3 regions of the Streptomyces sp. NPDC026417 genome follow, and region 1 is predicted to be linked to each of the others. Evidence: riboswitches for the same ligand, from Rfam matches in the RefSeq annotation. Region 1 holds a riboswitch; each other region holds the start of a gene.
The links. Region 1 has a riboswitch for cyclic di-AMP ahead of ACZ4NT_RS26870 (LysM peptidoglycan-binding domain-containing protein). Riboswitches for the same ligand answer to the same signal wherever they lie in the genome.
Positions count from the first base shown of each region.

Region 2: it holds a riboswitch for cyclic di-AMP, as region 1 does, so the genes downstream of both, ACZ4NT_RS22545 (M23 family metallopeptidase) here and ACZ4NT_RS26870 (LysM peptidoglycan-binding domain-containing protein) in region 1, are expected to answer to the same signal.
Region 3: it holds a riboswitch for cyclic di-AMP, as region 1 does, so the genes downstream of both, ACZ4NT_RS30910 (NlpC/P60 family protein) here and ACZ4NT_RS26870 (LysM peptidoglycan-binding domain-containing protein) in region 1, are expected to answer to the same signal.

Region 1 covers NZ_JBVHPY010000018.1:160,439-164,793, forward strand. Annotated here, with positions in the region: gene ACZ4NT_RS26865 (CocE/NonD family hydrolase) at 1-2,051, shown strand, start outside; cyclic di-AMP (ydaO/yuaA leader) riboswitch at 2,411-2,570, shown strand; gene ACZ4NT_RS26870 (LysM peptidoglycan-binding domain-containing protein) at 2,574-3,308, shown strand; gene ACZ4NT_RS26875 (HAD family hydrolase) at 3,302-4,183, opposite strand.
Region 2 covers NZ_JBVHPY010000014.1:136,119-140,473, forward strand. Annotated here, with positions in the region: gene ACZ4NT_RS22540 (heavy metal translocating P-type ATPase) at 1-1,574, shown strand, start outside; cyclic di-AMP (ydaO/yuaA leader) riboswitch at 1,967-2,123, shown strand; gene ACZ4NT_RS22545 (M23 family metallopeptidase) at 2,128-2,979, shown strand; gene ACZ4NT_RS22550 (SGNH/GDSL hydrolase family protein) at 3,224-4,009, shown strand; gene ACZ4NT_RS22555 (TetR/AcrR family transcriptional regulator) at 4,243-4,355, opposite strand, start outside.
Region 3 covers NZ_JBVHPY010000023.1:120,931-125,285, reverse strand. Annotated here, with positions in the region: gene ACZ4NT_RS30915 (hypothetical protein) at 425-778, shown strand; gene ACZ4NT_RS30910 (NlpC/P60 family protein) at 918-2,069, opposite strand; cyclic di-AMP (ydaO/yuaA leader) riboswitch at 2,078-2,249, opposite strand; gene pcrA (DNA helicase PcrA) at 2,631-4,355, shown strand, end outside.

The DNA.
Region 1 (4,355 bases):
TGCACGAGGACGTCCTGATCCCGCTGCCGGACGGGATGCGGCTGTACGCACGGGTGTGGCGCCCGGTCACCGACGAGCCGGTACCGGCGCTGCTGGAGTACCTCCCGCACCGCCTGACGGACCGGACCGCGCCCCGCGACTGGCAGCGCCACCCCTGGTACGCGGGCCACGGCTACGCGTCGGTGCGCGTGGACGTCCGCGGCCACGGCAACTCGGAGGGCCTGCCGGCGGACGAGCACGCCCCCGGGGAGGCCCTCGACGGGGCCGAGGTCGTCCGGTGGCTCGCCGACCAGCCGTGGTGCAGCGGCAGCGTCGGCATGTTCGGCCTGTCCTGGGGCGGGCTCGACTCCCTCCGCGTCGCGGCCCTCGCACCCGGACCGCTCAAGGCGGTCGTCGCGGTCTGCTCGACGGACGACCGCTACGACAACGACCGGCATTACCTGGGCGGTTCCGTCCTCGCCTGCGGCCTGCACGCCCGGGCGGCGGCGATGCTCGCCTTCGCCTCCCGGCCGCCGGACCCGCGGCACGTCGGCCAGGTGATGTGGCGCGACATGTGGGTGAAGCGGCTGGCGGCCGTGGAGCCACCCGTCCACGCCTGGCTCGCGCACCAGACCCGGGACGCGTACTGGCGGAGCGGCGGCGTGCGCGAGGACTACGGGTCGGTCCGGGCCGCGGTACTGGCGGTCGGCGGCTGGCACGACCCGTACCGGGACACCGTCCTGCGGCTGGTGGAGTACCTCCCGGCCGACCGCGTACGGGGCCTGATCGGACCCTGGTCGCACCAGTACCCCGACCGGGGGCTGCCGCCCGGCCCCGCGATCGGCTTCCTGCAGGAGACGCTGCGCTGGTGGGACCACTGGCTGAAGCCGGGCCCGGACGGCGTCGGCACCTCGGACGGGGACGGCACCGACGGACGGGCCCGCACCGACGGCAGGGACGGCACCGACGGCAGGGACGGCACCGCCGACGTGATGTCCGAACCGCTGCTGCGCGCGTACATCACCGATTCGCACCGGCCGGCCACGGTCTACCCGGACCTGCCCGGCCGCTGGGTGGGGGACGACGCCTGGCCCCCGCCGTCGGTGACACCGGTGTCGTACGCGCTTCAGGGCGTGCCCGTACCGGTGCGCTCGCCCCTGCACACGGGCCTGGACGCCGGCCGCTTCCTCCCCCTCGGCGGCGACGCCGACCTGCCGCCCGACCAGCGGGACGAGGACGCGAAGTCGGCGTGCTTCGAGTTCGAGGTGCGGGAGGAGACCTGGGTGCTGGGCCGCCCGCGGGTCCGGCTGCGGCTGACCTCGCCGGTGCCGCGCGGGCAGGTGATCGCGCGGGTCTGCGACGTGTTCCCGGACGGTGCGTCGACGCTCGTCACGCGCGGCGTGCTGAACCTCTCCGCCCGGGAGGGCACGGACCGGGTGGTGGAGTGGCCGCCCGGCGCCACGCAGGAGGTGGCCTTCGAGCTGACCGCCATCGGCCACGCCTTCCCCCCGGGCCACCGCATCCGGCTGTCGGTCTCCTCGGCCTACTGGCCGTGGGTCTGGCCCCAGCCGGGCTCGGACGCCGGCTTCACGCTGCACCCGGAGGGCAGTTCGCTGGAACTTCCGGTACGAGCCAGGGAGTTGGACCCCTCGGTGACCTTCGAGGAGGCGGAGGAGGCACCGCCGCTCGGCGCGGTGGTCCCGGCCACGCTGGACGAACCCCGCCCGGAACGGCTGGTCGTGCGGGACGTCGCCGCGGGCACCTGGCGACTGGAGGTGGACCCGCGCCAGGGCGGCACCCGCGTGTACCCCGACGGCCTCGAAGTCACCGAGGACGCCCTGGAGACGTACACCACGGACGAGTCGGACCCGCTCTCCGCCCGCGCCCGCGCCGACTGGTCGATCCGGTTCCACCGGCCGGAGGACTCCTGGCACGCCCACGTGGAGACCCACTCCGAAATCACCTGCGACGCAAGGGACTTCGTCACCCGGAACGAGGTCGTCTGCAAGGACGGCGACGAGGTCGTCTTCCACCGCACCTGGGAGAGGCGCATCCCGCGCACGGCCGGCTAGCCCTCCGCCGCCGCGCCCGACGGGCCGACGAACGGAGCCGGCGCGCGGGAGCGGCCGGTGTCCGGCCGCCCGGTCGGTGCCTGTAATGCCCGAGTTGGCCGCATCGCGCCCCATTGATGGGGCTTGGTTGCGTGAAATGGGTCACGCGGCAATGGATCTTCCGGCTCGGCGGGCCGGACAAGTCTCCATTTGCTAAAGGCAAGTTGAGTTTCACGTTCCGGTCTAATCGGACTATTTCCCCCCTGCTCAGAGGTAGATCAAAAGCCCTGCGATGGGAAATCGGGCCTTGTTTCGGACATGTGCTCTCGCATACGTTCCAGTCGATCCGAGCGGACCCGCCTAATCCTGCCGCCGCTCGGTGACCCCACCCACCCACGCACGGCAGGAGCGGGGGACCCAGGTAAGCCGCCGATCCGGACGCACCGGAGCGGCTCGGGGTGAAGTCGCGCGTCACCGTGCGGCCGGGCAACTCCAGCCCGAACCCGACAGCTCACCTCGCAGGCACCGGAGAGGAAATTCGCCATGGCCGCTCGCGGCAAGCACCGTCGTCCCAGAAACAACGCCCTCACCCGCGGGCTCGTCGCCGTCGGAACGGGCGGAGCCGCGCTCGTGCTCCCCGTCATCGGCGCGACCGGCGCCCAGGCGGCGCAGCCGGCGCAGGCCGCGCAGTCCGCACCGGCCGCGGTCCCGCAGGTCCAGCTCGTCACCTACAAGGTGGCCCTGGGCGACACCCTGTCCAAGATCGCCCGCGAGCACGCCAAGGGCAGCGACTGGAAGAAGCTGTACGAGGCCAACCGCGCGGTCATCGGCAGCGACCCGTCGCTGATCCGGCCGGGCCTGAAGCTGACGGTCGGCACGAAGACCGTCGGGGGAACCGCGAAGGCGGCCACCGCGACGGCCAAGAGCGCCGCCGCCCCCGCGGCCGCGAAGACCTACACGAACGACCTGGACGGCTGGATCAAGGAAGCCCTGGACATCATGTCCCAGAAGGGCATCCCGGGCAGCTACGAGGGCATCCACCGCAACGTCATGCGCGAGTCGTCCGGCAACCCGCAGGCCATCAACAACTGGGACTCCAACGCCGTGGCCGGCACGCCGTCCAAGGGTCTCCTCCAGGTCATCGACCCGACCTTCGCCGCGTACCACGTGGACGGCACGTCGATGGACCCGTACGACCCCGTCGCGAACATCACGGCGGCCTGCAACTACGCCGCCGACAAGTACGGCTCGATCGACAACGTCTTCGGCGCCTACTGAGCCGCACGGTGCAGGGCGCCCGCCGCGCCCTGCACCGGCACGGCCGCTGCCGTTCCCCGGTCCCGAGGGCCGGGGAACAGCCGTTCCAGGACCACGGCGATGCCGTCCTCCTCGTTCGACAGGGTGATCTCGTCGGCGACCGCCTTGAGTTCGGGATGTGCGTTGGCCATGGCGACGCCGCGGGCCGCCCAGTCGAACATGGGAAGGTCGTTGGGCATGTCACCGAAGGCGATCGTGTCCGCCGGCGACAGGCCCAGGTGTCCGGCGGCGAGCGCGAGACCCGTCGCCTTGGTCACGCCACATGGCTGGAGTTCGACGGTGCCGGGCCCCGACATGGTGACCGTCGCCAGTGAACCGACCGTCGCTCTGGCCACCGACGCCAACTCGTCGTCGGACAGCGCGGAGTGGCGGAGCAGCACCTTGCTGATCGGCTCCGCCCAGAGGTCGTCGCGCCGCCGCACCCGCACCGCGGGCAGGGTCGGGTGCGGCATCAGGTAGCCGGGCTCGATGAGCGTGAGCCCGTCCACTCCGTCCTGGTCCACGGCCGCGAAGACCTGACCGACCTCGGCCTCGATCTTGCCGAGCGCGGTCTCGGCCAGCTCACGGTCCAGGGTCACCGACCACAGCAGACGGCCGGCCCCGGCGTCGTACAGCTGCGCGCCCTGCCCGCACACCGCCAGCCCCTCGCTGCCGAGTTCGGCGAGCAGCGGACGCACCCGGGGTGCCGGGCGGCCGGTCACCACGAGATGCCGGGCCCCCGCCTCGGCCACCCGCGCCAGCGCGGCCCGCGACCGGTCGGAGAGGGTGTCGTCGCCGCGCAGCAGCGTTCCGTCCAGGTCAGTGGCGATGAGTGAATATGCAGTCGGAGCGGCCATGATCCGAAGAATACGGATCGAACGTCCCAACGGCCCGGCGTGAACCGGACGTCGTCCGGTATCCCGACAGCAACGCCGTTCACCCGCAAGGGAATCGAGGGCATCACCCGTGGCACGGGGCGCCGTCCTGTGACGCGGGGCACCCCGCACATGACGCACCGTGCCGCCGGTG
Region 2 (4,355 bases), on a different contig from region 1:
GCTCCAAGCGCCGGGCCGGTGCCGCCCTCAGGACACTGCTGGAGCTGGGGGCCAAGGAGGTCACCGTCCTGCGGGAGGGCCGCGAGCGGCTGATCCCCGTCGGTGAGCTGCGCGCCGGGGACCGCTTCGTCGTCCGGCCGGGGGAGAAGATCGCCACCGACGGCGTCGTCGTCGAGGGCGCCTCGGCGGTGGACGCCTCCCTGCTGACCGGCGAATCGGTGCCGGTCGAGACCGGTGTCGGTGACGCGGTCACGGGGGCCGCCCTGAACGCCGGTGGCCGACTGGTCGTCGAGGCCACCCGCGTCGGCGCCGACACCCAACTGGCCCGCATGGCCCGGCTGGTGGAGGACGCGCAGAGCGGAAAGGCGGCGGCCCAGCGCCTGGCCGACCGGATCTCCGCCGTGTTCGTGCCCGTCGTCATCGCCCTCGCGCTCGGCACCCTCGGCTTCTGGCTGGGCAGCGGGGCCGGCCTCACGGCCGCGTTCACCGCGGCGGTGGCCGTCCTGGTCATCGCCTGCCCCTGTGCCCTGGGCCTGGCGACCCCCACCGCGCTCATGGTCGGCACGGGGCGCGGCGCGCAGTTGGGCATTCTGATCAAGGGTCCCGAGATGCTGGAGACCACCCGCGGGGTCGACACGATCCTCCTGGACAAGACCGGCACCGTCACCACCGGGCGGATGACGCTGCTCGCCGTCCACACCGCCGACGGGGCCGACGAGGCCGAGGTGCTGCGGCTTGCGGGAGCCCTGGAGCACGCCTCGGAGCATCCCGTCGCCCGGGCCGTCGTCGCCGCGGCGACCGAGCGGGACCTCGCCCTGCCCGTCCCGGAGGATTTCGCGGGCATCGCCGGACTGGGGGTGCAGGGCGTCGTGGACGGACACGCCGTCCTCGCCGGCCGCGTCCGCCTCCTGCGGGAGAGGGCGGTGAGCCTGCCCGCCGGACTGGAGCGCGCCGCGGCCGGGGCCGAGGCCGCCGGGCGCACCGCGGTCGTGGTCGCCTGGGACGGGGAGGCCCGCGCGGTCCTGGAGGTCGCCGACGCGGTCAAGGAGACCAGTGCCGAGGCCGTCCGGCGGCTGCGCGGCCTCGGCCTCACGCCGGTGCTGCTGACCGGGGACAACAGGACGGTCGCCGCGTCCGTGGCGGCCGAGGTCGGCATCGACGAGGTGATCGCGGAGGTCATGCCCGAGGACAAGGCCGGTGTCGTCGAGCGCCTTCAGGGCCAAGGCCGCAGCGTCGCCATGGTCGGGGACGGCGTCAACGACGCCGCCGCCCTGGCCCGGGCCGACCTCGGCCTCGCGATGGGCACCGGCACCGACGCGGCCATCGAGGCCGCCGATCTCACCCTCGTCCGCGGCGACCTGCGGGCGGCGGCCGACGCGATCCGGCTGGCCCGCAGGACCCTGCGCACCATCAGGTCCAACCTGTTCTGGGCCTTCGCCTACAACGTCGCCGCCCTGCCGCTCGCCGCGGCGGGCCTGCTCAATCCGATGATCGCCGGAGCCGCCATGGCGCTCTCCTCGGTCTTCGTGGTCGGCAACTCCCTGCGGCTGCGCGGCTTCCGGGCCCTCGCCTGACGGCGTCCGCACCGCCTCCGGTGCGAGGCGTCACCCGGACCGGGGTGACGCCTCGCCGCGTCGCGCGTCCCCCCTGTCGCTTCTGGGTGTTCTGCCCGTTTTGCCTGCAAAGCGGCCAACTAGCAATGAATTAGGGCCTGGTGGCGTGCGGTCGAGTGAGCAGCGTCATAACGGTGACAATGCGTGGCGTTCCGGGATTCTCAAATCCGCAGCATTTCCGGGGGGATTACGGACCAGGAAAGATCGCCTATCCACGGACAGTGACCGCCAATTCGGGCATGGATCAAGAAAGGGGTGTGCACAGAAACCCCACAAGCTTGTCGACGCACTCTCATGTCGCTTACGTTCACCCTCACTCCGGACGGACGCCCAATCCTGCCGCCGCCCGGAATCCCGCACACTCACCCGTACACGGCAGGAGCGGGGGACCCACAGGCACGACGCCTGTTCCGGTCTCCGGAACAGGCTTGGGGTAAAGCCGCGCGCAACGCGGCCGGGCATCTCCAGCTCGCACCCGACAGCTCACCTCGCAGGCGCCGGAGAGGAATTCGCCATGCCCGCCAAGGGTAAGCACCGCCGTCCGAAGTCCCTGCGCTTCTCCCGCACCATCGCCGTCGCCGGAACCGGTGGCGCCGCGCTCGCGCTGCCCTTGATGGGAGCCGCCGGCGCCCACGCCGCCACCCCGACGGCCGCCGTCTCCTCCGCCGCGGAGAAGACCGTCGCCTCCGCTCCCGTCGCCGCCCAGAAGGCCACGACGAAGACGTACGCGGTGAAGTCCGGCGACTCCCTCGCGAAGATCGCTGACGAGCAGCACGTCAGCGGCGGCTGGAAGAAGCTCTACGCCGACAACCGCAAGGTCATCGGCGGCGACCCCGCGCTGATCCACCCCGGCCTGAAGCTGACCCTCGGCGGCAAGGCCGCGGCCAAGGCCGCCCCGTCGTCCGGCACGAGCACCCAGACGACCAAGACCCAGGCCGCTCCGGCCGCCAACACCTCCGGCTACACGCTGCCCGTCGAGGGCGCCACGGTCGGCACCTCCTACAGGACCGCGGGCAGCATGTGGTCCAGCGGCTACCACACCGGCGTCGACTTCGTGGTCCCGACCGGCACCTCCATCAAGTCCGTGGGCCCGGGCACCGTCGTCTCGGCCGGCTGGGGCGGCGCCTACGGCAACCAGGTCGTCATCCGGCACACCGACGGCCAGTACTCCCAGTACGCCCACATGTCCTCGCTGTCCGTCTCGGCCGGGCAGACCGTGACCGGCGGCCAGCAGATAGGCCTGTCCGGCGCGACCGGCAACGTCACCGGACCGCACCTGCACTTCGAGATCCGCACCAGCCCGGACTACGGCTCGGACGTGGACCCGATCGCGTACCTCCGCGCGCACGGCGTCTCCATCGGCTGACGCCCGCACCGCCGCCGAAGGCCGGACCCCCGATCCCCGGGGTCCGGCCTTCGGCGTGCCACGCGTGCGCGGGCGTTGAGGCTCGTCAACCGCCCCTGTACGGCGCCTTATTCCGGGATTGACCAATACTTGACGAGTGGCTTATCTCACCGCCCGTCAACCCCTTCCTACGGTCGCGTAGCTCACATCGCACGGTGAATCATGGGCCGATGTGGCAGACGATTCGAAGAGTGACAACAGAGCAGTGATCGGGTCGTACGTGGCGGTGGGGGACAGCTTCACCGAGGGCGTCGGCGATCCCGGTCCGGACGGGGCCTTCGTCGGCTGGGCCGACCGGTTCGCGGTGCTGCTCGCCGACCGGCGCCCCGAGGGCGACTTCGGCTACACCAATCTCGCCGTACGCGGGAAGCTGCTGGACCAGATCGTCGAGAGCCAGCTCCAGCAGGCCAAGGCGCTGGCCCCGGACCTGGTCTCCTTCTGCGCGGGCGGCAACGACATCATCCGGCCGGGCACCGACCCCGACGAGGTCGCCGAGCGCTTCGAGCGGGCGGTCGCCGACCTCACGTCGGCCGTCGGCACCGTCCTCGTGACCACCGGGTTCGACACCCGCGGCGTGCCCGTGCTCAAGCATCTGCGCGGCAAGATCGCCACGTACAACGGGCATGTGCGGGCGATCGCCGACCGCTACGGCTGCCCGGTGCTCGACCTGTGGTCCCTGAGGACCATCCAGGACCGGCGTGCCTGGGACGGCGACCGGCTGCATCTCTCGCCCGAGGGCCACACCCGGGTCGCCCTGCGGGCCGGCCAGGTCCTCGGCCTGGAGGTCCCGGCGGACCCCGACCAGCCCTGGCCGCCGCTGCCGCCGCGGGGCACCTTCGAGATGCGCCGCGACAACATCCAGTGGGCCCGGGAGTATCTGGTGCCGTGGATCGGACGCCGGCTGCGCGGCGAGTCCTCCGGGGACCACGTGGCGGCCAAGGGCAGCCTGTCGCCGGACGACATCAAGCTGCGGATCGCACCGGCGGTGTGAGGGGCGGCGGGCCGGGGTCCCGGTGACTCCGGTGCCGGCCCGGCGTGTGCGAGGTCGGCCGGGGTGTGGTCCTTTCGCAGTGCGGCGCCGAGCCGTGCCGAGCAGCGCCCCAGCCGGGCCGTACCGCGCCGAGCCGGGTCCGAGCCGGTCCCGTCCGATCCGCTCGTCCGGGGTCGGACGGGCGGAGGTGGCCGGGCAGGGACGGGGGGGCCGGTGTTCTCGGCTGCCGGGGTTCAGCCGGGCGGGGAAGTCAGCGCCTCGCGCTCCAGGCCCAGTTCGCGTGCGAGGGCCTCGTCCACCCAGGCCCGGGTGCGCGCCCGCGACACCGCACCGGGGTACGCGGTCA
Region 3 (4,355 bases), on a different contig from region 1:
CCGACGGCGCCCGCGCAGGGGGAGCGGGACGCCGCCGGACCTTTCGGCGGAGGTGTCCGGCTGCCGCCCCTGGCCCGGGCGGCGGTGGAGAGCCGGTCACCTGGGGGAGGACGCTAAACCTGGTTGTGACCGGACCGTGACCCCATGTGCGGAAGTGACGCGAGAGGACCGCGAGGTGACCGTATGCGACCGGGATCGTGGCCCGCGGACGTCGGCTTGGCTCGGAGTGCTGACCGATGCGGCGGTTCTCCGGGCGGGGCCCGGGACGCCGGTGCTATGAGCCCACCGACCCGACCCGACCCGACCCGACCCGACCGACCCGGCCTGGTCCGACCTGACCCGTGCTGAACCGGCCCGGGCGGGCGGGCTCGGGGGTGGGGGCGGTGCAGGGGCGCGGCGGGGCCCCCGATTAGGCTCCGGCCCCATGGACGTACTCATCCATCTCTTCGTCGGCCTGCACATCATCGGGATCGCCGCGCTCCTCGGCGGCTTTCTCACCCAGATGAAGGCGATGGGCCGGGGCACGGCCCGGTTCGTCCCCGCGATGCTGCACGGCGCGCTCACCATGCTGGTCACGGGCGTCGTACTGGTCGGCCTCAATCAGGCCGACGACAACTCGCTCGACAACATCAAGATCGGCGTGAAGCTCGCCCTGCTGATCGTGATCCTGGGGCTCGTCTACGTGAAGCGCGACGAGGAGAAGGTCGGGAAGGGCGCCTTCGCCACGGTGGGCCTGCTGACCACGGCGAACATCTTCATCGCGGTGCTCTGGACCTGACCGCCGACCGCCGACCGCCGACCGCCGGTCCCGTTCGCCGGGCCCGGCCTCCGGCTTCGCACCGGACCGGGGCCCGGGCCCGGCGTGACCGTCGGGTCACGCCGGACACGGCCGCGGCGGCCCGCCCGCGGATCCGCCCTCAGGCGGGGCGCACCACGCTGTGGATCGACGACTCGCCGTCGTAGTAGATCGACTCCTCGCGGACGTACGCGCCCGGCTTCGGGGCGTGGATCATCATCCCGTTGCCGACGTACAGCCCGACGTGGCTGATGTCGTCGTAGAAGAAGACCAGGTCACCGGGCTTGATGTCGGAGAGCGGGACCGTGGTGCCCGCGTCGACCTGGTCCCAGGTGGTGCGCGGCAGGGAGACCCCGGCGGCCTTCCAGGCGGCCTGGGTGAGACCGGAGCAGTCGTACGAGTCCGGGCCCGTCGCGCCCCAGACGTACGGCTTGCCGATCTGCGCCCGGGCGAACGCGAGCGCCTTGTCGGCCTTGGTGGCGTACGACGCGTCGTCCGCCGTGCCGCCCGTACTGCCCGCCGTCGACCCCTGGTCCTGCGGGGCGGCCTCCTGGCGCTGCTTCTCCTCCGCGGCCTGCTGCCGGGCCAGTTCCTCGGCCTTGCGCTCGGCCTCGGCCCGCTTCTTCTCCTCGATCGCCGCGAGCCGCGCCTTCTCCTCGGCCGTGAGCTTCGAGAGCAGTCCGCGGGCGTCGGCGAGCTTGCGCTGCACCTCCGCCTTGGTCGACTTCAGCGTCCGCTGCGAGGTGGTCAGCTTCTCCAGGCTCTCGGAGGCCTCCGCCCGCTTCTTCGTCGTGGCCGCCTGCTCGGTGACGTAGTCGTCGACGGCCTCCTTCTGGCGAGTCGTCAGGCGGCTCATCAGCTGGGTCTGGTCGAAGTAGTCCTGCGGGTCGTCCGCGAGCAGGAGGGTCGCGGTGTCGGGGGCGGCGGCTCCCGTGCGGTACTGGGCGGCGGCGTACGAACCCAGTTCCTCGCGCGCGGTGTTGAGCTTCTCGGTGCGCTTGGCCACGTCGTCGAGGAGGGTGTCCACGCGACGGCGCTGCTTGGAGCTCTTCTCCTTGGCCGCGTTGTACTTCTGGGTGGCCGTCTCGGCCTGGTGGTAGAGGTCGTCCACCTTCTTCTGGACTTCCTCCAGGCTCGGCTTGGGCTCGGCCGGCGCGGCGTTCGCCGTCTGCGACAGCAGGGCCACGGAGGTGAGGGCGGCCGTGGCGAGACCCGGGGCCCGTACGCCCGCTACGCGCGTACCCGCGGGACGCCATTTGCGATGCGACGCCAAGAGAGGCGACTCCTTCCATGATCCGCCTACCGAGTTAGCTGTCGGGTTCGGGCGGGTGGTTCGGAAGGGTTGCCCTACGGTCCGCGCCCGACAAGGCGGTCGGACCGATTCACCCCAAAGGTCGGTGGGTCCCCGGCTCCGGCTGGCGCACAGGCGCGCCGGACTCGGCGGAGGCCGCGCGGCCCGGCGACGTTCGCCGGTGGGGGTCGGGCGGCCTGACCGGCACGCTAGCCAACGCGTGTGGCTTCTGTGAAGGTTGATGTTCGATATGCCCGATACATTTCCGTGACCTTTTTCGCGGAGGCCGAGACGAGCCGCCGGTCCGGATCGTTTTCCGGTACTTGTCCCGAATCATCCGGCGTGTTGTGCGTCTCGTTCACGCCATCACCGGAGGTGACAGCGCGGTTCCGGAGGGCGAGAGGGGTGCCGTCCCGCGGCCTCCGTACGCGGGTCCGCCGGCCCGGCGGGGAGCCCCTGCCCGGCCCGCCCTGCTCCCGGAAACCGGCCGAGTTCCGGAGGTGGCCGCGGGGTGTCAGTGGGGCGGCCTAGACTCGGAAGGCGATGAGCAGCCTCTTTGACGACAGCTTCCTGGCGGACCTCAAGCCCTCCGGGGCCCACGAGGGAGAGCCCCCGCCGCCGCCCGAGGACGGGACGCCCGAGCAGCTTCCGGACGACCTGTTCGGCGGCCGCTTCGACGTGCCCCCGAGCCGGGACGGCTACTACCGCGACGGCGCCGTCCGCCCCGCGGTGGACCCGGCGGCGCTGCTCGACGGTCTGAACGAGAACCAGCGCGCGGCCGTGGTGCACGCCGGCTCGCCCCTGCTCATCGTGGCCGGAGCCGGCTCCGGCAAGACCCGCGTGCTCACGCACCGCATCGCCCATCTGCTGGGCGAGCGCCATGTGCACCCCGGCCAGATCCTCGCGATCACCTTCACGAACAAGGCCGCGGGCGAGATGAAGGAGCGCGTCGAGCAGCTCGTCGGCCCCCGCGCGAACGCGATGTGGGTGATGACCTTCCACAGCGCGTGCGTCCGCATCCTGCGCCGCGAGTCGAAGAGGCTCGGCTTCACCTCCTCCTTCTCCATCTACGACGCCGCCGACTCCAAGCGCCTCATGGCCCTGGTCTGCCGCGACCTGGACCTCGACCCCAAGCGCTTCCCGCCCAAGTCCTTCAGCGCCAAGATCTCGAACCTGAAGAACGAGCTGATCGACGAGGAGGACTTCGCCGCCCAGGCCACCGACGGCTTCGAGAAGACCCTCGCCCAGGCCTACGCCATGTACCAGTCGCGCCTGCGCGAGGCCAACGCCCTCGACTTCGACGACCTGATCATGACGACGGTCAATCTGCTGCGCGCCTTCCCCGACGTGGCCGAGCACTACCGCCGCCGCTTCCGCCACGTGCTCGTCGACGAGTACCAGGACACCAACCACGCGCAGTACGCCCTCGTCCGCGAGCTCGTCGGCACCGGCGAGCACCCCGTGGACGTGCCCCCGGCCGAGGGTGACCTGCCGCCCGCCGAGCTGTGCGTCGTCGGTGACGCCGACCAGTCGATCTACGCGTTCCGCGGAGCGACGATCCGCAACATCCTCCAGTTCGAGGAGGACTACCCGGACGCGACCACAATCCTCCTGGAGCAGAACTACCGCTCCACGCAGACGATCCTGAGCGCCGCGAACGCCGTCATCGAGCGCAACGAGAGCCGCCGCCCCAAGAACCTGTGGACCAACGCCGGCGCCGGCGCCCGCATCACCGGCTACGTCGCCGACACCGAGCACGACGAGGCGCAGTTCGTCGCCGACGAGATAGACCGCCTCACCGACGCGGGCGAGGCCAAGGCCGGCGACGTCGCCGTCTTCTACCGGACGAACGCCCAGTCCCGTGTCTTCGAAGAGGTCTTCATCCGCGTCGGCCTGCCGTACAAGGTCGTCGGCGGCGTCCGCTTCTACGAGCGCAAGGAGGTCCGGGACGTCCTCGCGTATCTGCGCGTGCTGTCGAACCCGGAGGACTCGGTCCCGCTGCGCCGCATCATGAACGTGCCCAAGCGCGGCATCGGCGACCGCGCGGAGGCCATGATCGACGCCCTCGCCCAGCGGGAGAAGATCAGCTTCCCGCAGGCGCTGCGCCGCGTCGACGAGGCGTACGGCATGGCCGCCCGCTCGACCAACGCCGTCAAGCGGTTCAACACGCTGATGGAGGACCTGCGGACAATCGTCGAGTCGGGCGCCGGTCCGGCGACCGTCCTGGAAGCCGTCCTCGAACGCACCGGTTATCTGGCCGAGTTGCAG